DNA from 4 places in the Serratia sp. GW822-FHT06E05 genome. Region 3 is predicted to be linked to each of the others. Evidence: predicted binding sites of a transcription regulator. Region 3 holds the regulator's gene; each other region holds the start of a gene.
The links. Region 3 encodes CRP, which controls carbon source genes, mostly activating them, when cyclic AMP is high. Its sites were predicted from a motif close to ATGTGANNNNNNTCACAT; they were not measured.
Positions count from the first base shown of each region.

Region 1 (5,917 bases), on a different contig from region 3:
ATCCAGCCAAAGCGAAGGGTCGAATAATTTTTACCGCTTTTTTTTGTTAATGGCGCCACTGTTAACCCTGCGTTTTTATTAAAGTTATGTGATTATTTCAGTCTACCCTGACAGAAATAGTTAGAAGATTGCAGTTTGTAAGAAAGTAAAAACAAACGCGTTTACTGTTGCACATCCGCGCTGTCGTTTAACTCCGGTTTAACTTTCTGGTTAACCTCAGGCTGCGGGGCGTTGGCCGGGTCAAAAATATGGTCGAGGATCGCCCGGGCCGTCGGCCCCGCGACCACACCGTCACCGCCGCCGTTTTCCAGAATTAATGCCATCGCCACCCGCGGATTTTTATAAGGCGCGAACAACGTATAGAAAATATGGTCGCGCAGCCGTACCGGGATCATTTTGGCGTTATAAGTCTGATTCTCTTTCAGACCAAACACTTGTGAAGTCCCGGACTTGGCGGCAATCTGATACGGCGCAGTATGGAACAGCTTATAACCGGTGCCGTTTGGCAGATTGGCCATGCCGTACATGCCATTGCGAACGATGCCCCAGTACGGCGATTTGGCATCACCAATCTGTGCACTCTCTACCGGTGGCTGGTAGCGACTCACCAGGTTGCCCTGCCGCATGGAGTACAACAAATGGGGCGCTTTCACCTTGCCGTTGTTGATCAGCGTCGTTAACGCCTTCACCATCTGGATCGGCGTAGCCACCCAATATCCCTGGCCGATGCCTACCGAGATGGTGTCCCCCTGATACCAGGCTTTTTTATGCACCCGCTGTTTCCATTCGCGGCTTGGCAGCACGCCGCGATACTCTTCGTTAAGGTCAATCCCGGTCGCCTGACCGTAACCAAACTGGCTTAGCCAGCTGTGAATACGGTCAATGCCCATTTCAAACGCCACCTGATAAAAGAAGGTATCGGCGGACTCCTCTATCGCCTTGGTCACGTTCAGCATGCCATGCCCGGTTTTAAGCCAGTCACGATAACGGCGCTGGGTACCCGGTAAGGTCCAGGTCGGCGCGCCAAAGAAGGTGGTGTTGGGGGTGATCACTCCGGCAAACAGCGCGGACGTGGCCATGTAAGGCTTCACCGTGGATGCCGGTGGGTAGAGCCCTTGCGTGACGCGGTTAATCAGCGGCAGATCGGGGTTGCTCAGCAGAGCTTTATACGCGGGATAGCTGATGCCTTTCACAAAAGGGTTGGGATCGTAACTGGGGCTGGAGACCATGGCCAAAATGCCACCGTCGCGCGGGTCTTCCACCACCACTGCCGCCCGCTGCCCTTTAAGCACTGATTCGATATATTGCTGCAGCGGCAGATCGAGCGTCAGGTAAATGTTTTTGCCCGCCTGTGGCGGTTGTTCTTTCAGCAGGCGTATCACGCGACCGTGGTTATCCACTTCGACTTCCTGATAACCGGTGGTGCCATGCAACTCTGACTCATAATAAGCCTCGATGCCCTGCTTGCCGATATTGTGGTCGGCGGCATAGTTCTCGCTGAGGCCCGCCTTGTCCAGCCGCTTCAAATCGCCATCGTTGATTTTAGACACGTAACCCACCACGTGGGCCAGTTCGGCACCGTAGGGATATTCCCGCTGCTGATAGGTGTCAATCGTCACCCCGTCAAAACGGTATTGATTGACCGCGAAGCGCGCCACCTCGGTTTCCGTCAGCCCGCTTTTCAAGGTAACCGGCTTGTAGCGGCCATTGTGGTGCATGTCATCGCGAAAAGCGGCGATGTCTTCGGGGGTCAGATCGACAATCGGCGTCAGCGCCTGCAGCAGCGCAGTCATATTGTCGATTTTGCTGGGGATAATCTGGATCTGATACAGCGTAATGTTACGCACCAGCGGAATGCCGTTGCGGTCGAAAATCAGCCCGCGACTGGGGGCAATCGGCACCATCTTGATGTCGTTTTGATTGGATCGCGTCTGGTAGAACGCATGCTGTTTTACCTGCAGGCGGTACAGGTTGAGGATCAACACGCCAAAACAGGCGACAACCAACACCATTGCCACGCCGGCGCGGCGTATAAACAACATTTCTTCGGCGGAATGGTCGCGAATTTTATCTTTTAATAGGGCCATACGTGGCGAGTTACCTGTCAGACGTCACATTTTCCCAAGATAAATCAGGGCAGTGAAAAGTCGGCAAGCATAGCGTTATTGGTTTGCGCTCCCCATTAAAAGGTTGCTAATGAAATGGCATAAATGTTTCAGCATGTTGGAATGTTACCAAATGCCGATTTTTCTCCCGCTCAGGGATTGAGCAGCGATTTATCCCAGTGCTACAATGTGACACAGATCACACTATTTCACCCATTGCCCTGACCTTCCGGCCGCTCGCCGGGAGCAGCTTTATCACCAAGGATCCCGTTCGATGAGTGCCATTGCCACAGGTTTTATTATGATGCGCTGGGAGTTGCTTAGCGCCGTTATGATGTTTATGGCCAGCCAGCTAAACGTCGTTTGCCGTAAGACCAGCCGCAACGGCATGGCATTTATGTTCAGCAGCCTCGGGTTGTTCACCACCTGCTGGTTCGTGATGGGCCTGATGGGCATTAGCTTCAGTCAGGAAGGCTTTACGCAATTCTGGTCCCACGCCTGGGACATGTATGTCGAGGTCGTCAGTAACACCCCTACCGATTGGCCACTGCCCTGAGTTATGGCATTCGCTGGCGACGGAATTGACCGTTGTCAGCCTGACCATTTTCAGCCCTGCAGAGCAAAGGGTTGAAATCGCCGGTGGTAACATCCCGTTATTACCCAAAGGTTCACAAAATAAATAAAATATAAGGTAGCGGTCTGAGGCAAATACCGGCTTATGCTGGCCGCAGACAAACCTTGTCACACCGACCGGAAGGCAAACTTCCTGCCCACGCGTTCCTGTTTCCCCCAATTAATCCAGAATCCGGCTTAATAATTAACCGATGACTGGCCTGGCTGATGGATAGCCACGCGCCGCCATCAGGAAACGTGATGATTTCTCCCTCTGCCCTTATTGCAGACAACAGCCTGATCGCGCCCGGCGCGATGATCGGTGCGCACGTGCGTATCGGGCCTTTTTGCGTCATCTCCGCCGGGGTTGAGATAGGCGAAGGCACCACTGTTGCCTCGCACTCGGTAATTAACGGCCTGACCCGTATCGGCCGCGACAACGTTTTCGGCTCGTTTTCTTCGATCGGCGAAGCCGGCCAGGATTTGAAGTATGCCGATGAACCGACCTCGTTAATCATTGGCGATCGTAACCGTATAGGCCATTACGCCACCCTACATCGCGGTACAGTACAGGGGCGCCAGCGCACCGTCATCGGTAACGACAATCACCTGCGAGATAATGTGCATGTTGCCCACGACTGCGTCATCGGAAACGGTGCTTACGTCGGCGAGCACAGCGGCCTGGCCGGGCATGTTGAGATGGGCGATGCTGCATGGGTCGGCGCCCGGTGCGCGGTACACCAATTTTGCATTATCGGTGCCCATGCAAAAGTTGCCGACGGTGCCCTGCTGGTGCAGGATCTGCCGCCCTTTGTTCAGGCCGGCGGCCATCGCGCCAAACCTGACGGCCTGCATCTGGCAGCGCTGGCTTTTCTGGCCGCCGATCCGCAACAACAGCGAGTTATTCACGCTCTCTACGATATGCTGTATCACCGGTCGATGGCGTTGGAGGATTTACGGCAAGAGGTTATCCACCTGAGCGTGGAATACCCATTGCTACGCCTGTTCCTCGACTTCTTCACACGCTCGACGCGCGGCATTATCCGCTGAGCGTATCGCCGTCATCCTACCTTATGGCAACGCACCGCCGTGCCGCCCAAGTTGACTCTCAAACTTTGCGGTCGCTGGCACCCCTCGCCGGCGTAAGGGCAACGTTCGCGAAAAAAGCAGCCCTGCGGCAACTGCCGGTTGCCCGGTAATTCCCCTTTGCGGTCTTCAATTGTGCTGTCGCTCAGTGAACGGCCGGTACGGGGCACCGAATCCAGCAGCAACCGGGTGTAAGGGTGCTGCGGCTGGCGCAACACCTGCGCGGTCGGCCCCAATTCGACAATCTGCCCCAGATACATCACCGCTACCCGATCGCTCATGTGCTGGATCACCGAGACGTTATGCGAGATCAGCACATAAGTCAGGTTGCGCTGGCGTTGCAGTTCCACCAGTAAATTGAGGATCTGCGCCTGCACCGAAATATCCAGCGCCGAAGTAGGTTCGTCCAGCACGATGATGTCCGGCTGTGACGACAGTGCGCGTGCAATGGAAATACGCTGTCGCTGTCCGCCGGAAAACTCGTGCGGCAACCGGTCAATCGCCTCCGGCCGCAGTCCCACCTGCTGAGCCAACTCCGCCGCCTGCGCCCGTCGTTCCGCCACGCTGTTGTGTTGCTGCACGTACACCGGCTCGGTGATAATTCGCCATACCGGCAGGCGCGGATCGAGCGATGACTGCGGATCCTGAAACACCATTTGCATGCCGCTGCCAAACCAGGAGCCGGCATTGCGCGCCCGCAGCAGCTCGCCGCTGCTGGGCTTCAACAACCCCATCAGCAACTGCGCCAGGGTGCTTTTGCCGCAGCCGGACTCGCCAACGATGCCCAAGGTTTCGCCGCGCATAATGTTCAGATCCAACCCATTGAGCGCATGAACATACTCTCGCGGCTTGCCGCGCCAGTTATAGCTGGCGGGGAAACGTAATCGCACGTCGCGCAGTTCCAGCAGTGCCTCAACGTTCATTTTGCATCTCCAAATCGACAGACTGCGGATGCCAACAGGCTACCCTTTGGCTCGGCTCTGCCACCAATGGCGTAAGTCTTGGCGTATGCCGACACTGAGCGTCAGCATGGCGGCAACGGTTGCTGAAAGCGCAGCCTGGCGGTAACGCGCTCAGGTTGGGCACCGTACCGGGGATAGCCTGCAGCAGGCTGCGCGGTTCGGCACGCTCCGGCGCCGCCAGCAATAACCCAATGGAGTACGGATGACTGGGATGCTCAATCACATTGGCGGTTGCGCCACTCTCAATCACGTGTCCTGCGTACATCACATACACCCGGTCGCAAAGTTGCGACACCACAGCCATATCGTGAGTGATAAATAGCACCGCCGTGCCGCTGGCTCGCGCCTTCTGCTGTAGCAAACGCAACACCTGACGCTGGACCGTGACGTCCAGCGCAGTGGTGGGTTCGTCGGCGATGATCAGTTCCGGTTCGCAGGAAAATGCCATGGCAATCAGCACCCGTTGGCGCATACCGCCGGACAACTCAAACGGATATCGCTCCATCACCCGCGGTGCATCGGCAATCTGCATTTCCTGTAACAGCTGAATCGCCTTGTCGCGAGCCGCCGAGGCGGAAAGTCGCTGGTGCAGGCGGATCACCTCGCACATCTGGCGGCCGATCTTGCGCGTTGGATTAAGCGCACTCATGGGTTCCTGAAAAATCATCGACACCCGCGCACCGCGCAACTGGCGCATTTGCCGCTCGCTGGCGTTAAGCACGTCGGTGCCCAGCATCTCCAGCGAACCGCCGGTCACGCGGTAACCCTCTTCCGCCAGCAGCCGTAACGTCATCATCGCAGTGACCGACTTGCCGGAGCCGGACTCGCCCACCACGCCGACGATTTCACCCGCCTTGACCTGCAACGAAACGCGATTGAGCGCCTTGACGCTGCCGCCGTAAACCGGAAACTCCAGCTGCAATTCATCGATTGATAAAACGGTGGTTTCACTCATCAGCGCCCCCGGGTTTTAGGATCCAGCAGGTCGCGCAGACCGTCGCCGAACAGGTTGAAACCGGTGGCGGTGATCAGGATCGCCGTGCCGGGAAAGGCCGAATACCACCATTGGTCGAGCACATAGTTGCGTCCATTGGCCACCATAGCGCCCCATTCGGCGGTCGGTTGCTGGGCACCCAGGCCGATGAAGCCCAG
Region 1 covers NZ_JBXALM010000001.1:418,122-424,038, forward strand. Annotated here, with positions in the region: gene AC1RKC_RS01845 (penicillin-binding transpeptidase domain-containing protein) at 1-59, opposite strand, end outside; gene mrdA (penicillin-binding protein 2) at 162-2,087, opposite strand; gene AC1RKC_RS01855 (YjcB family protein) at 2,380-2,661, shown strand; gene lpxA (acyl-ACP--UDP-N-acetylglucosamine O-acyltransferase) at 2,979-3,767, shown strand; gene AC1RKC_RS01865 (oligopeptide/dipeptide ABC transporter ATP-binding protein) at 3,779-4,726, opposite strand; gene AC1RKC_RS01870 (ABC transporter ATP-binding protein) at 4,716-5,720, opposite strand; gene ddpC (D,D-dipeptide ABC transporter permease) at 5,720-5,917, opposite strand, start outside.
Region 1: AC1RKC_RS01855 (YjcB family protein) is a predicted target of CRP. The motif match lies at 2,293-2,310, and genes of this name have one in related genera.

Region 2 (5,917 bases), on a different contig from region 3:
CTTCCGGCATCATCAATTGGAACATGAAGTCGTCGTCTTCCAGCGTTTCACGCGTGATTTCATGAAGTTGCTGTAACGGCAGGCTCAGCGCCTGCGGGAAGGCCACGCCTTCATTGGTCAGATCGTAGACCAGCGATTGCCAGCCGGCGTCGCGGCTGCCACCGCACAGCAGGCCGCTGATCAGGCCGTGCATTTCTGCTGCGGTTAACGCCACCGCTTGCTGGTTGAGAGCAACGGTCAAAGATTGGTAACTTGGAAATGTATTCTGTATAGACATGCGCATTCGTCATCGTTGGCAGGATAAGTTCGTGTTATGCTACCACCAAGGTCCGTCGCTGTACCAGATAAGCGCGACACCTCAGTGGCTAGTTATAATCGTGATGTGTCAGAACTCACACGCTGCCGGCAGGGGACGAAATGACGCTAAATACGCATTTTGAAACCCTTTTTTGACTGGTAATGTCTGACGCAGTAGATTACAACCAGGTACTGAAAAAGGGGTTGTATCTTGGTACCGAGGTATATATAGTGGCGCCCGCTTTGGTAGGCCCGGTCAGGGCAAGCTGGGGCTGGCGCGAAATTTAGGCAGGAAGGTGGCATGTCTGCACAACCGGTAGATATTCAAATTTTTGGTCGCTCTTTAAGAGTCAATTGCCCGCCAGAACAACAAGATGCGTTGAACATGGCCGCGGTCGATCTTAACGAACGGTTGCAAGATCTTAAAGTTCGCACTAGAGTCACAAATACTGAGCAGCTCGTTTTCATCGCAGCATTGAACGTTTGTCATGAACTTGCTCAAGAACGGTTGAAAACCCGTGATTATGCGTCCAATATGGAACAACGCATTCGCATGCTGCAACAGACCATTGAACAGGCTTTGCTTGAACAGGGTCGCATCTCTGAACGTCAGGATGCACAATTCGAATAACTTAAGTTGCTGAAACCTCAGGTTTTGGCAATGAGTAAAAAATTTCTCTGAGATGTTCGCCAGCGGGCCAGTCCCCTGAGCCGATATTTAGTACCAACAGAATGTGATGATCCGCGATCGGTGTGCATGCTCGGCCCGCCGAGAAGCCTTAAGATTGCGACAGCACGTTCACCTTGAACCATGGGTTCAAGGGTTACAGCCTGCGACGGCATCTCGGAGATTCCCCCTTCCTCAGCGGTATGTGTGCTGACTATGTCTTTTCAAGCCCAGTATGCCCAGCAGCGGCAAAATATCCGAAATCAAATCCGTCAGCGTAGACGCGCTCTAACGCCTGAACAACAACAACAATCCTCCCTGCAGATAGCTGAACGCATCGCTGCACATCCACGCATCCTGGCAGCGCAGAATATCGCGGTATTTTTGTCGTTCGACGGTGAGCTAAATACCCGCCCGTTGATTGAACGGCTGTGGCAATTGGACAAGCAGGTTTATCTGCCCGTGTTGCACCCGTTCAGCAAGGGTAATCTGTTATTCCTGCATTACACCCCTGAAACGCCGCTGGTGCACAACCGCTTCAACATTCTCGAGCCCGAGCTCGACGTGCGCCACGTGCTGCCATTGGGCTCGCTCGACGTGGTACTGACGCCGTTGGTGGCCTTTGACAGCGCGGGCCAGCGCCTGGGGATGGGGGGTGGCTTCTACGATCGCACGCTGCAAAACTGGCAACACCGTGGCCCTTATCCGATAGGCCTGGCCCATGATTGCCAGCAGGTCGAACAGGTGCCGGTGGAACACTGGGATATTCCGCTGCCGGAGATTGTTACCCCCGCGCAGAATTGGGTTTGGCAGATCGTTAAATAGCAAAAGGCCGGATAAATCCGGCCTGAGACTGCTGACAAACATATAATGTTTGGCGGCAGGCGCTAAAGGTTTTGAAAATAAACCAGGAAAATCAATTTGTTGATTTTCGGCTAATAACACAAAGGGGGAAAAACCACGCTTTTATCCCCCTTTGTCAATAACCTGAGGCCGGATAAATCCGGCCTTTATTCGTTACAGCACGTTCAATCAGAACAGCAAGCGAGCACGGATAGTGCCGTCAATCGCCTTCATACGTTGCAATGCCGCATCGGCACGCTCGGTTTCCGCTTCAATGTCGATCACCACATAGCCGATTTCCGGACCGGTTTGCAGGTACTGCGCGGCGATGTTCACCCCTTCTTCAGCGAAGATTTGGTTAATCTGCGTCAGTACACCCGGACGGTTTTCATGGATGTGCAGCAGGCGGCTGGCGTTAGGCCCATGCGCCGGCAGGGACACTTCCGGGAAGTTTACCGCCGACAGGGTTGAGCCGTTGTCGGAATATTTCGCCAGCTTGCCGGCCACTTCGTCACCGATATTCTCCTGCGCTTCCTGAGTGGAGCCGCCAATGTGCGGGGTCAGGATCACGTTATCGAATTCACAAAGCGGTGAGTTGAACGGCTCGCTGTTGGTCGCAGGCTCTTCCGGGAAGACGTCGATCGCCGCGCCGGCCAAGTGCTTGCTGGCCAATACCTTGCACAGTTCCGGAATATCCACCACGGTGCCGCGCGAAGCGTTGATCAGAATCGAGCCCGGCTTCATCAGTGCCAGCTCTTCTGCACCCATCATGTTTTTGGTTGATGGGGTTTCCGGCACGTGCAGCGTCACCACATCGCTCATATTGAGCAAGTCTGACAGGTGGCGCACTTGCTGAGCATTGCCCAACGGCAGCTTGTTCTCGATATCGTAGAAGAACACTTTCATGCCCAGGCCTTCGGCCAGGATGCCCAGTTGGGTACCGATATGGCCGTAGCCGATAATCCCCAACTTCTTGCCGCGCGCTTCAAACGAGCCCACGGCCAATTTTTGCCATTCGCCGCGGTGCGCTTTGGCGTTGGCGGATGGAATGCCGCGCAGCATCAGCAGCAGTTCGCCCAGCACCATTTCGGCCACGGATCGGGTATTAGAGAAAGGTGCGTTAAACACCGGAACGCCGCGTTTGGTCGCCGCCTTCAGATCAACCTGGTTAGTGCCGATGCAGAAACACCCTACCGCCACCAGCTTTTCTGCAGCGGCGAAGACTTCTTCGGTCAGATGCGTACGCGATCGGATGCCGACGAAGTGAGCATCGCGGATGGATGCCTTAAGCGCTTCGGTGTCTAACGCACCTTTGTGATATTCAATGTTGGTATATCCGGCTGCCAGCAGATTATCTACCGTGCTCTGATGAACCCCTTCCACCAACAGGAATTTAATCCTGTCTTTCTCCAATGATACTTTTGCCATTTACCCGACCCTATGTTCAGACTTCAGAAGCGGCTGTTGTTAACAGCACGCATCCAACATAACAAAAATAACGCGGGCGGCAATACAAACGATTGCCCGCCCGTCAGTACAAGGCTCAGCGATGTTGGCGGTTTGTGGCAGAAAATGCCATAGGGAAAGAAATAGACAGAAGCTTTGTGGAGCTAACGCTGACAATGTGACATATGTCACCAAATTTGGCGCTTTAAAGAAAAGATATTTTAGCCAGTGAATTATGCGGTCCGCTGGGATCCAAGATCGTATTCCAGAGGGGCGCCATGGCGACGCCCCTGCTAACACATGCGGTTATTCGACGACTTTCACACCTTCAGGCGTGCCGACCAACGCCACATCGGCGCCGCGGTTGGCGAACAAACCGACGGTCACCACGCCGGCAATACCGTTGATTTTGTTTTCCAGCGCGATGGCGTCGACGATGCTCAGGTTGTGCACATCGAGGATCACGTTGCCGTTATCGGTCAGCACATTCTGACGATATTCCGGCAAGCCACCCAGCTTCACCAGTTCACGCGCCACATAGGAACGCGCCATCGGGATCACTTCGACCGGCAGCGGGAACTTGCCCAGCACGTCGACCTGCTTGCTGGCATCGACGATGCAGATAAATTTGCGCGCGATGGCGGCAATGATTTTTTCGCGAGTCAGCGCGGCACCGCCGCCTTTGATCATCTGCATCTGGCGGTTGATTTCATCCGCACCATCAACGTAAATATCCAGAGAATCCACTTCGTTGCTGTCGAACACGTGGATGCCGAGGCTTTTCAGCTTGGCGGTGGAGGCGTCGGAGCTGGACACCGCCCCTTCGATTTGGTGCTTGATCGAGCCGAGCGCGTCAATAAAGTGGGCGGCGGTGGAGCCGGTACCTACCCCAACGATGGTGCCAGGGGTTACGTAATCCAGCGCGGCCCAGCCAACCGCTTTTTTCAGTTCATCCTGCGTCATAATATGTCCATTGCCTCTGTACGAAAACGTGTGCGTATTATAGGGTAAATCGCTATTTTTCACTCAGGCAGGATCACACTTCTTCACCCTAAGCCGCATTTTTAGGCGCGTCGCGGTAAAGTCGCGCGGTGATTTTCCACCTGTAAAACACCCCAGATGTGGCATAGTGCCTGTATCTATTACTGTAAGGGATATCTTTCCGATGAAACGCCCAGACTATCGAACGCTGCAAGCGCTGGACGCGGTGATCCGTGAGCGCGGCTTTGAGCGCGCCGCGCAAAAGCTTTGTATCACCCAATCGGCAGTATCCCAGCGCATTAAGCAGTTGGAAAACCTGTTCGGCCAACCGCTGCTGGTCCGCACCGTACCGCCGCGCCCGACCGAGCAGGGCCAAAAATTGCTGGCGCTGCTGCACCAGGTCGAGTTACTGGAAGAAGAGTGGTTGGGCAACGACACCGGTATCGACACGCCGTTGCTGCTGTCGCTGGCGGTCAACGCCGACAGCCTGGCCACCTGGCTGCTGCCGGCGTTAAAACCGGTGCTGACGGACTCCCCTATCCGCCTGAACCTCCAGGTGGAAGACGAAACCCGTACTCAGGAACGCCTGCGGCGCGGTGAAGTGGTCGGCGCGGTGAGTATCCAACCGCAGCCGCTGCCGAGCTGCCTGGTAGACCGGTTGGGTGCGCTGGACTATCTGTTTGTCGCCTCCAAGGGTTTTGCCGAGCGCTACTTCCCGAACGGCGTCACGCGTTCTGCGCTGCTAAAAGCGCCGGCGGTGGCGTTCGACCATCTCGATGACATGCACCAGGCTTTCCTGCAGCAGAACTTTGATCTGTCGCCGGGCAGCGTTCCCTGTCATATCGTGAACTCATCGGAAGCTTTCGTGCAGTTGGCTCGTCAGGGCACCACCTGCTGTATGATCCCGCATCTGCAGATTGAGAAAGAGTTGGAGTCGGGCGAGCTTATCGACCTGACACCAGGCCTGTTCCAACGCCGCATGCTGTTCTGGCACCGCTTCGCCCCGGAAAGCCGCATGATGCGTAAAGTGACCGATGCCCTGCTGGAGCACGGTCGTCAGGTTCTGCGTCAGGATTAAAAGGTAAAAAGGTTCGCCGCAGCGAACCTCAGATTACTAACAAAGCTGTTTTAAGTCCGAGATTCCCCGGATCTCGCGTACCGAGGGGCTATTACGGGATGCATCCCTGTATCCCCCCTTCGGGCCGTTGACCACTTCAGCACGCTCTCGCTAATAACAGGTTTTATCAGCAGTTTGAAAAACCTGACTTATACCCTAGATAATTGGAGTTGCATCACAACAAAACCAAGGGTTTTGTTGTGATGCGCTTGCGCTGGCCCCAACGGGGCGAGGCTTTGCCGAGTAACGCGGCCAGGGCGGGAGTCCCCAGGAGCTTACTCAAGTAAGTGACTGGGGTGACTGCCTGCAGCCAACACAGATGCAGCTTCAAGTATGACGGGTATGTTACTGCGCCGTGTTGCGCTGCAGCTCGAAGACTACATCGACCTGATCGTCAAAGTGAATGCTCTGCTGCTCGTAGGTTTGCGCCACGTCGCTTTCCGCAGCGGCTCCCGCCGCTTTGTACATGCGCGCTACCGGCATCGGCTGGTAGTTGGCGACATGATAACGAATGCTGTAAACCGGCCCCAGTTTCGCGTTGAAGCCTTTCGCCAGTGAAGCCGCCT
Region 2 covers NZ_JBXALM010000010.1:194,349-200,265, forward strand. Annotated here, with positions in the region: gene AC1RKC_RS20610 (YecA/YgfB family protein) at 1-277, opposite strand, end outside; gene zapA (cell division protein ZapA) at 599-928, shown strand; RNA gene ssrS (6S RNA) at 970-1,152, shown strand; gene AC1RKC_RS20625 (5-formyltetrahydrofolate cyclo-ligase) at 1,181-1,789, shown strand; gene serA (phosphoglycerate dehydrogenase) at 1,997-3,235, opposite strand; gene rpiA (ribose-5-phosphate isomerase RpiA) at 3,560-4,216, opposite strand; gene AC1RKC_RS20640 (LysR family transcriptional regulator ArgP) at 4,419-5,312, shown strand; gene AC1RKC_RS20645 (oxidative stress defense protein) at 5,697-5,917, opposite strand, start outside.
Region 2: serA (phosphoglycerate dehydrogenase) is a predicted target of CRP. The motif match lies at 3,430-3,447, and genes of this name have one in related genera.

Region 3 (5,917 bases):
TTGCCGGACTGTTTTGAAGTTACCGCCTGGAGCGAACGCGACGGCGTACGTGATGAGATCATGGGCATCCGTCACCGGCAGTTGGCGCTGGAAGGGGTACAGTTCCACCCAGAAAGCATTCTCAGCGAACAGGGGCATCAGCTGTTGGATAATTTCCTTAAAAGTTAATTGCTTAGATTTTTTTTAGTCGCCAAGGTGATTTGCGTTTGCCCTTTAATGGTTTTTTATGCATATTTTGTGATTATATTTTCATTCAATTGCCATTAAAAAACTGAGTTACTTTCAGGGTGGACCCCATAATGACCGAAAAATCTGCAGTAACCCGCAGCACCTTTGATCAGGTTATCCTGCCTGTTTATGCACCTGCTCAGTTTGTCCCGGTCAGGGGCAAAGGCAGCCGCGTATGGGACCAGCAAGGGAAAGAGTACATCGATTTCTCCGGCGGTATTGCGGTGACGGCGTTGGGGCACTGCCACCCGGCGTTGGTTGAGGCGCTGAAACAGCAGGGCGAAACCCTGTGGCATACCAGCAACGTGTTCACCAACGAACCGGCGCTGCGCCTGGCGACCAAGCTAATTAACGCCACCTTTGCCGATCGGGTGTTTTTCGCCAATTCCGGCGCAGAGGCTAACGAAGCTGCCTTCAAACTGGCGCGTCATTATGCGATTACCCGCCACAGTCCGTACAAAACCAAAATCATCGCGTTCTATAACGCGTTTCACGGCCGCACGCTGTTTACCGTCTCTGTAGGCGGACAGGCCAAATATTCCGACGGCTTTGGGCCCAAACCGGCTGATATCGTACACGTACCGTTCAACGATCTGGCCGCGGTGAAAGCGGTGATGGACGACCATACCTGCGCGGTGGTAATGGAGCCGATCCAGGGTGAGGGGGGGATTACCCCGGTAGACGCCGACTTCCTCAAGGGTGTACGCGAACTGTGCGACCAGCATCAGGCGCTGCTGGTATTCGACGAAGTGCAAAGTGGCATGGGGCGCAGTGGCAAACTGTTCGCCTATATGCACTATGGCGTGACGCCAGACATCCTGACCACGGCCAAGGCGCTTGGCGGTGGCTTCCCGGTTAGCGCGATGCTGACCACCGAAGAGATTGCCTCGGTGATGCAGGTGGGCACCCATGGCACCACCTACGGCGGCAACCCGTTGGCCTGCGCGGTGGCGGAGGCGGCGCTGGACGTGATCAATACGCCAGAAGTGCTCAGTGGCATTGAACTGCGTCATGGACTGTACGTGCAGGCGTTAAAACAGATTGGCGAGAAATATGGTGTTTTCAGCGACATTCGCGGCATGGGCCTGCTGATTGGTGCCGAATTGACGAAAAATTACCACGGCAAGGCGCGTGATTTCCTGACTGCCGCCGCTGCACGCGGGTTGATGATCCTCAATGCAGGGCCAAACGTGATTCGTTTTGCGCCTTCGCTGGTGGTAGCAACCGAGGATATTGACGAAGGGATGGCGCTGTTTGAGCTGGCCGTGCAGGACGTGATTGGCGCTTAATGCATAAGGGCACCGAGGGTGCCCTGAGTTTGATGACAAAGTGGTCTGTGAGCCCGAGATACTCGGGTCTAGCGCACCGAGGGGCGGTCTCCCTAATAACAAGCTTTGTCAGCAGTCTGAGGGCGCCGGCGGCGCCCTTATTGATCGCGCAGTTTGCGTTTCAGCCAGATACCATGGTGCGGACGCTGGCGCCAGGCCAGTGACGAGATGGTGTGCATGACGCTCAGATGGGACAAAATCCGCCGCAGATGGCGTTCCATTTCAGTCACCGGCATATCCGGCTGCAAATCCGGTGGCTGCATAATGCCGTTGCCACTGCTCGGCCCGTCGTATTCAAGCCGCTGCTGACAGCTTTGCAGCGCGATTTCACAAGACTGCAAATACTCCTCCGCCAGCTTTGGCGTCAGCATATAGTGCTCGCGCGCCAGAATGGTCATCGCATTCAGGTGTTCGACAATAAACTGGCTGTGCGTAACCCACAGGCGCATATCTGCCAGGTAGCTCGATTCAAATCCCGGCTCCTGCATCGCCTGATTGAGTGAGGTGAACAGCGCGTTGTGCGCCTGATTGACCTGCATGCGGGCATAAGCCAGCGCACTGGGATCGGGTTCTTGCTCTTCCAGCAACAGGCGCAGCGCCTGCTGATCGTTTTCCAACGCCTGATGGGCGTTCTTGCGTAGCAGACCGCTTTGCCACTGTGGCCACAGCCAGATGGTGCTGCCGAACACCAGTACGCAGCCGATCAGCGTGTCGATCAGGCGCGGCACCAGGAAGTGGGTGCCGTTCAGTGCCAACAGTTGCAGGGTGTAAACCGCCGTCACCGTAAAGCCAATTACCGCCAGCCCGTAATTTTTACGTGAAACCAGATAGGCCAGCAGCGTGATCACCAGCATCACGCCCAGCGTCTCAGCCTCGGGCAGCTGCAGTTGCAGTAACCCGGCGGCAATCACCAACCCAACCAAGGTGCCGAGCGCACGGTGCTGGATGCGCACCCGGGTGGCGTTGTAGCCGTTTTGGCTCACCAGCATGATGGTCAGCAAGATCCAGTAAGGTTTTGGCAGATTGAAAATCATGCCCAGGCTGCTGCCCGCTGCCAGGGTGACTCCCAGCCGGGACGCATTGCGCAGGGCGTTGGATTTGAACGACAGGTAACTGACCAGCGCGGGCCAGAATGGCAGACGGTTTTGATTGGCCATCAGATCGCGTCGGTAGAGTGGGTGCTGGGTGCGCAGCAGGCGGGCGATGCGGCTGAAGTGGTAATAACAGAATTGGCCGACCGGGTTGTCCGGGTGCTGTGTCGCCACTTTTTCCAGGGCTGCCAACTCATGGTCCATGTTGAAACGCTGAGAATGCTGATGATAGAGGATATAGTGCGCTACCGTGCGCAGCCGATTGGCAATCACCTGTGCATTGCGGCGGATAATGGCTTCGGCCTGGCTCTGCTCTACCAGTTTTTGGACCTCTTCCGGCAGGTGCAGGCTGACGGTGATATGTTCCTGCAAATCCAGCGCGACCTGAAAGGTGCGTTGCAGGCGCTTTTGTTCGAGATTGCTGGCATGGGGCAGAAAATTAAGCTGCTGATACAGCAAGGTGATCAGGTCCATGACCTTTTGCTGGCGCACCAGCAGCGGTGGTAAGGCGGTCTGCGGATCGGTGTGCTGGGTCAACAGCGAATATTTGGCTTCGAAGTAGTCCGCCAGCTCCAGATAGAGCTGATTGAGCGACTCGCGCATCGGTTGCTCTTTCCACAGCTTGAACCAGAACCAGGTAAACAGGCCGTACCAGGCGGTACCCACGATATATAATACCGGCGCGTGCCAAAGCGGTACCGTACCGGCCATGCTGAGGGAGAAGATGGCGGCAACCAGCGCGGCGGGCAGCAGGCGGGCGTGCAGTGGGCTGATTTCGCCGCTGACGCCAAGCAACAGTGCCAGGCCGAGCATCAATGCGGGCAGCGGCACTTGCCACAGCAGTGCCTGTTGCAGCAGCAGGCTGCTAAGCGCAAAGAGCGAACCGCCGACGATCAGGCGTTTAAAGAAACGTTTGTGGGGCGTGTCCAGCCCGGCGATGTTGCAGCAGGCGGGAACCAGGGAAAATAGCAGGCCGTATTGCAGTTGGCCGATCAACAGCCCGAGCAGAACCGGCAGGCACAGCACCAGCGTTTGTCGCAGTGCATAGTTGACTTCCGGATGATAAATCAGTCGGCGCCACATGATAAATCGGGGAATAAAAAAACGGCGCGAATTATCGCGCCGTTTTTTCAGTGATTAACGGGTGCCGTAAACGACAATAGTTTTGCCGTGAGCGGAGATCAGGTTTTGATCTTCCAGCATTTTCAGAATACGACCCACGGTTTCACGAGAGCAACCGACGATCTGGCCAATTTCCTGACGGGTGATTTTAATCTGCATGCCATCCGGATGGGTCATGGCATCAGGCTGTTTCGCCAGGTTCAGCAGGGTTTGCGCGATGCGGCCCGTAACGTCCAGGAAGGCGAGGTTACCCACTTTCTCAGAGGTTATCTGCAGGCGGTTTGCCATCTGGGCAGACAGGCGCATCAGGATGTCCGGGTTTACCTGAATCAGCTGGCGGAATTTCTTGTAGGAAATTTCAGCCACTTCACAGGCGGTCTTCGCCCTAACCCAGGCGCTACGCTCCTGACCTTCTTCAAACAATCCAAGCTCGCCGATGAAATCCCCCTGGTTAAGGTAGGACAGGATCATCTCTTTACCTTCTTCATCCTTAATCAGCACCGCGACGGAGCCTTTGACGATGTAGTAAAGCGTTTCGGCTTTTTCACCTTGGTGAATCAGCGTACTTTTGGATGGATATTTGTGGATATGGCAATGAGACAGGAACCATTCGAGAGTAGGGTCTGTTTGCGGTTTGCCGAGAACCATTCGCTGTTATCCTCTGTTGTTATCGCTGCCTTGTGTCACAGGGGTCAGAGTTCCCTGTAAAACGTGCTGTCGCCGTTGTTTTAATGGTGGCTATCAGCAGGTTTTGAGGCGTGTCATAAATATACGCTGTCGCTCTAGCATATTAACTTGCCGGGAGAGCTGCAAGCTACATTCTGTTAACATACCGGTAAAGGAGCCTTTCCCTGGGAGTTTCCCTGAAATCAGTGTCCCGGAAAGATTTATTGCGGCTCTGTTTGTAGCACAGAGTGAGGCGGGTGTCTCGTGTTGTCTCGCTTCAGCATGATTAGCATCAGGTTCCGTTGCCAGTTTCTATGCGAAAGCGTACTCTGATTTTAAGAAATTAACCGGAGTGACCAGCATGCAGGCAAGAGTTAAGTGGGTGGAAGGGTTGACGTTTCTGGGTGAATCCGCGTCTGGCCATCAGGTATTGATGGACGGCAACGCTGGTGATAAAGCACCCAGTCCGATGGAAATGGTGCTGATGTCAGTAGGGGGCTGCAGTGCTATCGACGTGGTGTCGATCCTGCAAAAAGGACGCAACGACGTGCGTGATTGCGAGGTGAAACTGACCTCTGAACGCCGCGAAGAAGCGCCACGGTTGTTTACCCATATCAACCTGCATTTTATCGTGACCGGCAAAGATTTGAGCGACAAGATCGTGGAACGTGCGGTCAACCTGTCAGCTGAGAAGTACTGTTCGGTTTCACTGATGCTGAGCAAAGCCGCCAGCGTGACCCACAGTTTTGAAATCCGCGACCTGGCGTAACGGATAAAGGGGGCGCGGTTGTACCGCGCCCCGTAGATTACTCGATTTTTTTTCCTTCCAGCAGTCGCTGCACCAGCGGCGCCATGATCAGTTCCATCGCCAGCCCCATTTTGCCACCCGGCACCACCAGCGTATTGATATGCGAGATAAAAGATCCCTGCAGCATTGCCAGCAGATAAGGGAAGTCAATCTGGTCCAGCCCGCGGAAGTGGATGACCACAAAGCTCTCGTCCAGCGAAGGGATAGCCTTAGCGGCGAACGGGTTGGAGGTGTCTACCGTCGGCACCCGTTGGAAGTTGATATGGGTACGTGAAAACTGCGGCGTGATGTAGTTGATGTAGTCTTCCATCGAACGAACCACCGAATCCATTACCGCTTCGCGGGAGTGACCGCGTTCACCGGTATCGCGGATCAGCTTCTGGATCCATTCCAGGTTTACGATCGGTACTACGCCGACCAGCAGATCGACGTGTTTGGCCACGTCGATATGTTCGGTCACGACGCCACCGTGGAGCCCTTCGTAGAACAGCACGTCGGTCGGCGCCGGCAAGGCTTCCCATGGGGTGAAAGTGCCGGGAACCTGATTATAGGGTACCGCTTCATCGTAGGTATGAAGATACTTGCGTGAGCGACCGGTGCCGTTTTTGCCGTAGTCGAGAAAGCTTTGTTGCAGCAGGCCGAAGTCATTGGCTTCGGGGCCGAAATAGCTGATA
Region 3 covers NZ_JBXALM010000011.1:186,843-192,759, forward strand. Annotated here, with positions in the region: gene AC1RKC_RS21580 (aminodeoxychorismate synthase component II) at 1-168, shown strand, start outside; gene argD (bifunctional acetylornithine/succinyldiaminopimelate transaminase) at 300-1,517, shown strand; gene AC1RKC_RS21590 (YccS/YhfK family putative transporter) at 1,655-3,730, opposite strand; gene crp (cAMP-activated global transcriptional regulator CRP) at 3,785-4,417, opposite strand; gene AC1RKC_RS21600 (OsmC family protein) at 4,797-5,204, shown strand; gene AC1RKC_RS21605 (phosphoribulokinase) at 5,242-5,917, opposite strand, start outside.

Region 4 (5,917 bases), on a different contig from region 3:
TTCGACCGGCACAATCGGCTCGTTAAAAGTAAACCAATGAGTGACCCGATCGCCGAACAGGCTGAAACAGGTTTTGGCGTAGCGGGCATAGGCTTCCACCACCGCCCGGCTTTCCCAGCCGCCTTTTCGCTGCATGCACATCGGCATGTCGAAATGGTAAAGGTTGATAAATGGCGTAATGCCCTCAGCCAGCAGGCCATCGATAAGCGCGTTATAAAAAGCGACGGCTTTCGGGTTCACCTCGCCCTCCCCGTCCGGGATCAGTCGTGACCAGGAAATAGAGGTTCTGAAGGTGTTATGCCCAAGCTTTTTTAACAGCAGGATGTCTTGCTGGAAATGGTCATAAAAGGTGGATGCCTCGGACGGACCGACCTGATGATGAAAGCGTTCTGGCGCAATGTCATACCAGTAATCGAAGATGTTCTGACTTTTGCCATCCCGTGCAGAGGCCCCTTCCGACTGCGGCGCAGAGGTCGCGCTTCCCCACCAGAAATCGTCAGCAAATTGATATTTCATCCAAACGCCCCTAAAACCGGGGCAGCAAGTGCTGCCCCAGACTGACAGTTAGAATTTCAGCGCCTTGGCGATGTCTTCTTCGCTTTCGGTAGCCTGATCGATCTGGCTCTGCGCCTTGTTGGATATCATCACAAACGGCAGGTAAATCAAGGTCGCCACGCCCAGGTTGAAGAAGCTCAGCAACATGGCGACGATACTGCCGTTAGTATTGAAGAACGCCCCCAGACCTACCGGCATGGTCCAGGGGGCAATGTTGGTGATAGGCGGGATCATTCCGGTGTAATAGGCCACCGTGGTGATGATCGTCAATACCGGTTGAACCAGAATGAACGGGATAAACATCACCGGGTTCATGATCACCGGCAGGCCGAACAGGATAGGTTCGTTAATCTGGAAGATGCCCGACGGGGTAGCCAGCTTGGCGACCTGGCGATAGTCTTCACGGCGCGAGGCGATAAAGATGGCGATAATCAGCCCCAGCGTAGAGCCGGTGCCGCCCAGATAGATATAAGAGTCGACGAAAGGTTTCGCCCACATATGGAACTCTTTGCCGGCGGCAACGGCGGCTTCGACCGAACCATACTTGTTGTAAAGCTCTACGTTTTCCAGCGCGAATGGCGTCATGATGCCGCTGTCCAGCGCGGCCAGCGCCATCGAGCCATGCACCCCGAAGAACCACAGCAGCGAGGAGAACATCACATACACCCAGCCGACAACGCTGCCCATTTTCGCCAGCGGAGCCGAGATGGTGTCCATGATGATTTGGTGGAAGTTGGTTCCCCACAGCGTCAGGCAATAGGCAATCACGCCCATGATCGACAGGATCAGGAATCCGGGGATCAGTGCGGAGAACGAGCGAGACACGGAAGAAGGTACGCTGTCGGGCAGGCTGATGACCCAGTTGCGGCGCACCACAAAGGTAAACATCTCCGCCACCACCAGGCCGATCACCATGCCGGAAATGATGTTGGCGCCGCCAAGCCAGTTAGCACCGACGGCATAAGCCTCACCGACGCTGAACGGCGTCACCGTCATAAAGGCGGCAACCGCCAGTAGCGCGGCCGCTAGCGGGTCAACCTTACGCTCCTCCGCTAAAGCCATACTGATAAAGAAGGGCGTCATCAGGGACATAATCCCCAGGGTGCCGTTATAAACGCTGCCACCGATGGTCTTCAGGCTGTTTAGCGTTTCAATGGTGGACGCATCCAGCCGTACCCCCAATGAAAAGAAGAACGAGCCTTCGCCGAAACTGAGGAATACGTTGTTGATCAGAACGAACATCGCCCCGGTCAACGTCAGCGGCATTAATCGAATGAACCCGTTTTTGATGGCATTAACATGGGGCTGTTTACCAATTTTCACGGCAAAGGGCAGTATGACCTTTTCCAACGAGGCAATTAACGTATTCACGGCAGACCCCTTTATTGGTTAGCTTTTTTTATGGTGGCGACCGCGGCCTTCAACACCCCAAGGCCATCAAGCTTGCCGTATAAAGTGGAATCGATCACTTCGACGGGCTTATTGGGCAGCTGTTTTTGTACTTCGGCTAACGTATAGGCAATCTGCGGCCCCAGCAGGATCAGATCTGCCTCTGCGCCCTTTTCCGCAGCCAGCGCTTCGGGATAAGCGGCAATGATCACTGGCACTTCGTACTTCTCGGCCTGCGCCTTCATTTTTGAAACCAGCAGAGAAGTCGACATACCGGCAGAACAAAACAGATAGATTTTTTTCTTTTCCATACCCAATCCCTCAAGATAATCAAAAAAGCCCCGTGTCATTTGTTTGCCAGATGCAATAGCGATTGCCTCGCGCACATTCCTTATGAAAATTTCCGTTGCTCTGCCCTGGTTGCGAACAGTATACGGAGGCATCGGAGCTGACCGGTAAGCCATCGGCATAAAGAACCGTCTCTCCTTGACCTTCCCGATTGACCCTCTTCACATTTTGCATAAAAAATTAGTGTGACCGGGCTCACAAACAACCTATAAAAAATCGGAATATTCGCGATAAACTATAAAATAACAATTATAAACAGCCAGTTATAAACTCACTGGTAATTTAAGAGATTATTTGCGCCCGAACAAACGAAGGGGGAATAAAGTAGTTCAAGCTTGATTTTCTTACTTGCCAACCGAACGCGATGGCCGGTAAAGAAGACTAGGTGGGCAGACGCAACAACTCGATCACCGTGGTCAGCGCCACGGAATGATTCCTGCGGTTGGGATAATAGAGGTAAAAACCGGGAAACGGCGCGCACCAGTCGGCCAACACCCGCCGCAGCCGTCCGCTCGTGAGGTGTTCTTCCACCTCCTGTTCGATGGCGAAAGCGATGCCGACGTGCGCCAACGCCGCCTGCAGCAACAGCCTGGCGTCATCCACGATAAGCGGGCTGTTGACAGCCACGGAAAATCGCTGCTCGCCCTGCTGAAATGCCCATTTGTAACGCTCGCCCGAAGAGGCCTTGCGCCAACCGATGCAGCGGTGCTGCAGCAAATCATGTGGATGCATCGGTTCGCCGTGCCGTTGAAAATAGTCCGGCGTGGCGACGATGGCAAAACGCAGATCCGGCGTCAGGCGCACCGCACGCATATCGTTGTGAAGATCCTCGCCGAGCCGAATACCGGCGTCAAAGCCTTGCTCGACGATGTTGGCAAACCCTTCATCCGCCACCACCTCCAGCGTAATGCCGGGGTACTCGCTGGCCAACTGCCCCAGATGCGGCACGATGGCGAGATCGATCGCCGAACGCGGCGCGTTGATGCGCACCAGGCCGCGTGGCCCTTCGCGAAACGCATTCAGGCTCTCCAGCGCGGCGTCAATGTCGGTAAAGGCCGGCACCAGCTGTGCCAACAGATGCTCACCGGCCTCCGTCGGCGAGACGTTGCGGGTGGTGCGGTTCAGCAGGCGAATGCCCACCTGCGATTCCAGTTCGCGCAGGGTGTGGGTCAGCGTCGGCGGCGTCACGCCCAATCGGGCGGCGGCGCGACGGAAGCTGCGTTCACTGGCGATAGCCACGAAGGCTGCCAGGCCGGACAATTCGGGTTTCTTCATGCTATTAATATAAATTATCTAATAGTTAGATTAATTTTTAACGGATAGTTATCCTTAATCTAACAATATAGCATTGCGTTCGAACCCATTACCAGGTATTGATGCGATGATTAATGTTAAAGCCCCAACTCATGAAACGCCGCGCCGTCTGGCTGACAAGGTCGTGCTGGTAAGCGGCGGCGGTACCGGTATCGGCCGCGCAGCCGCGCTGGCCTATGCCCGCGAAGGCGCAAAAGTGGCGCTGGCCGGCCGGCGTGCGGCGGAAATCGAAGCCACGGCGCGCGACATCGCGCTCACCGGCGGCGACGCCCTGCCCATCGTGGCCGACGTCTCCCAGGAAAACGACATCCGCAGGCTGCTCGCCACGGTGACCGCCCACTACGGCCGGCTCGACGTCGCCTTCAACAACGCCGGCATCATCGGCAACTTCGCCCCCATCACCGAACAGAGCAGCGAGGATTTTGACCGCGTGATCGCCATTAACCTCCGTGGCGTCTGGCTGGCGATGAAATACGAAATTGAAACCTTCCTGGAGCAGCATTCAGGCGGCGTGATCGTGAACACCTCCTCCTGGCTGACCCACGGCGCGCTCGCCGGCTCATCCAGCTATTCCGCCAGCAAAGGCGCGCTCGATGCGATGATCCGCGCGGTAGCGCTCGAATACAGCGGCCAAGGCATCCGCGTCAACAACATCAACCCCGGCATCATCGACACGCCGATGGCGCGCGGCAGCGTGGCCGACAGCGTGGCGTTCGCGCCCTTTATCGCCCACACGCCCGCCGGCCGTTTGGGCGAATCGGAAGACATCGGCGATGTGGCGCTGTGGCTGGCGACGGACGAAGCCCGCTTCATCACCGGCCAAAGCCTGCTGGTGGACGGCGGTTACACCATCGCCGGCATGCGCTGAGGAGACGACGCCATGAACTACGTTCGGCTTGGCGACAGCGGCCTGAAGGTGTCCCGCCTTTGTCTGGGCTGCATGACTTACGGCGATCCGGCCTGGCGGCCCTGGGTGTTGAAGGAAGACGAAGCGTTCCCATTTATCCGCGAGGCGCTGGAGGCCGGCATCAATTTTTTCGATACCGCCAACATTTACTCCGGCGGAGAAAGCGAGCGCATTCTCGGCCGTGCGCTGAAGGCGTTCGCCCGTCGTGAAGACGTGGTGATCGCCACCAAAGCTTACTTTCCGATGGACGCACAGCCGAACAGCTGCGGGCTGTCGCGCAAGCATTTGCTGCACAGCGTCGACGCCTCCTTGCAGCGGCTGGGAACGGATTACCTCGATCTGTTCGTGCTGCACCGCTTCGACACCGAAACGCCGATCGAAGAAACTGCCGACACCCTCGACGGCCTGGTGCGGGCGGGCAAGATCCGCTATCTCGGCGCGTCTTCACTGCACGCCTGGCGCCTGATGAAAATGCTGGCCTTTCAACGTCAGCACCGCCTGGCGCCGTTTATTTCGTTGCAAAGCCAATACAACCTGGTGACGCGTGAAGACGAAGAAGAATTGATCCCGTTGTGCCTGGAGGAAGGTCTTGGCCTGACGCCCTGGTCGCCGCTGGCCCGCGGCGTGCTGGCCGGCTCCGGCAGTGGCGGCACGCTGCGCGCCGCCACCGACGAACAGGCGCCCCGTTGGTACGGCGGCAGAAACGAGGTGGAATGCACCATCGCTACGGTAGCGGAGGTGGCCGCCGCGCGCGGCGTTCCACCGGCTCAGATCTCGCTGGCCTGGCTGTTGGCCAAACCCGGCGTGGCGTCGCCGCTGGTGGGCATGTCCAAGCCACACCATTTGCAGGATGCGCTGGCGGCGCTCGACCTCAGGCTATCGCCGGAAGACGTGGCCGCGCTGGAGGCGCCAATGGCACACGCTGCCCGCCCCGAACGCTGGTAGCCCCTTTTCCCCCATTCCCGGAGAGAAACATGTCATACGCTGTTACCGCTCGAGCGGCGTTGTTCACCCTCGCTGCCGCATTCACCCTTAGCACGCCGGCGCAGGCCGCCGTCAGCGCAGATTGCACAGAAAGCAGCATAACGCTGCCGCCCGGCGCGCTTTACCCTAACGGCATCGCCCGCGCAGCGGACGGTACACTGTATGTCGGGCTGATCACCAGCGGCAACGTGCTGCGCAAACGGCCGGGTCAGGCGTGGGAAACCTTCTTCCCCGGCGCTGACACGGTGTTCGCCTCAAATGCGCTGCGGCTGGACGAACGGCGCGGGCTGCTGTGGGGCAATTCGCCAGACTTTCTCTCCGGCGGCAAAACACGCGCCAACCGCATCTATGCGCTGAATGTCGCGGATGGCACCCTCAACCGCAGCCTGGCGCTGCCGGCGGGAGAAATGGGCAACGATA
Region 4 covers NZ_JBXALM010000008.1:212,408-218,324, reverse strand. Annotated here, with positions in the region: gene AC1RKC_RS18460 (glycoside hydrolase family 1 protein) at 1-516, opposite strand, end outside; gene chbC (PTS N,N'-diacetylchitobiose transporter subunit IIC) at 565-1,926, opposite strand; gene AC1RKC_RS18450 (PTS sugar transporter subunit IIB) at 1,938-2,255, opposite strand; gene AC1RKC_RS18445 (LysR family transcriptional regulator) at 2,674-3,567, opposite strand; gene AC1RKC_RS18440 (SDR family NAD(P)-dependent oxidoreductase) at 3,674-4,474, shown strand; gene AC1RKC_RS18435 (aldo/keto reductase) at 4,487-5,458, shown strand; gene AC1RKC_RS18430 (Vgb family protein) at 5,488-5,917, shown strand, end outside.
Region 4: AC1RKC_RS18450 (PTS sugar transporter subunit IIB) is a predicted target of CRP. The motif match lies at 2,442-2,459, and genes of this name have one in related genera.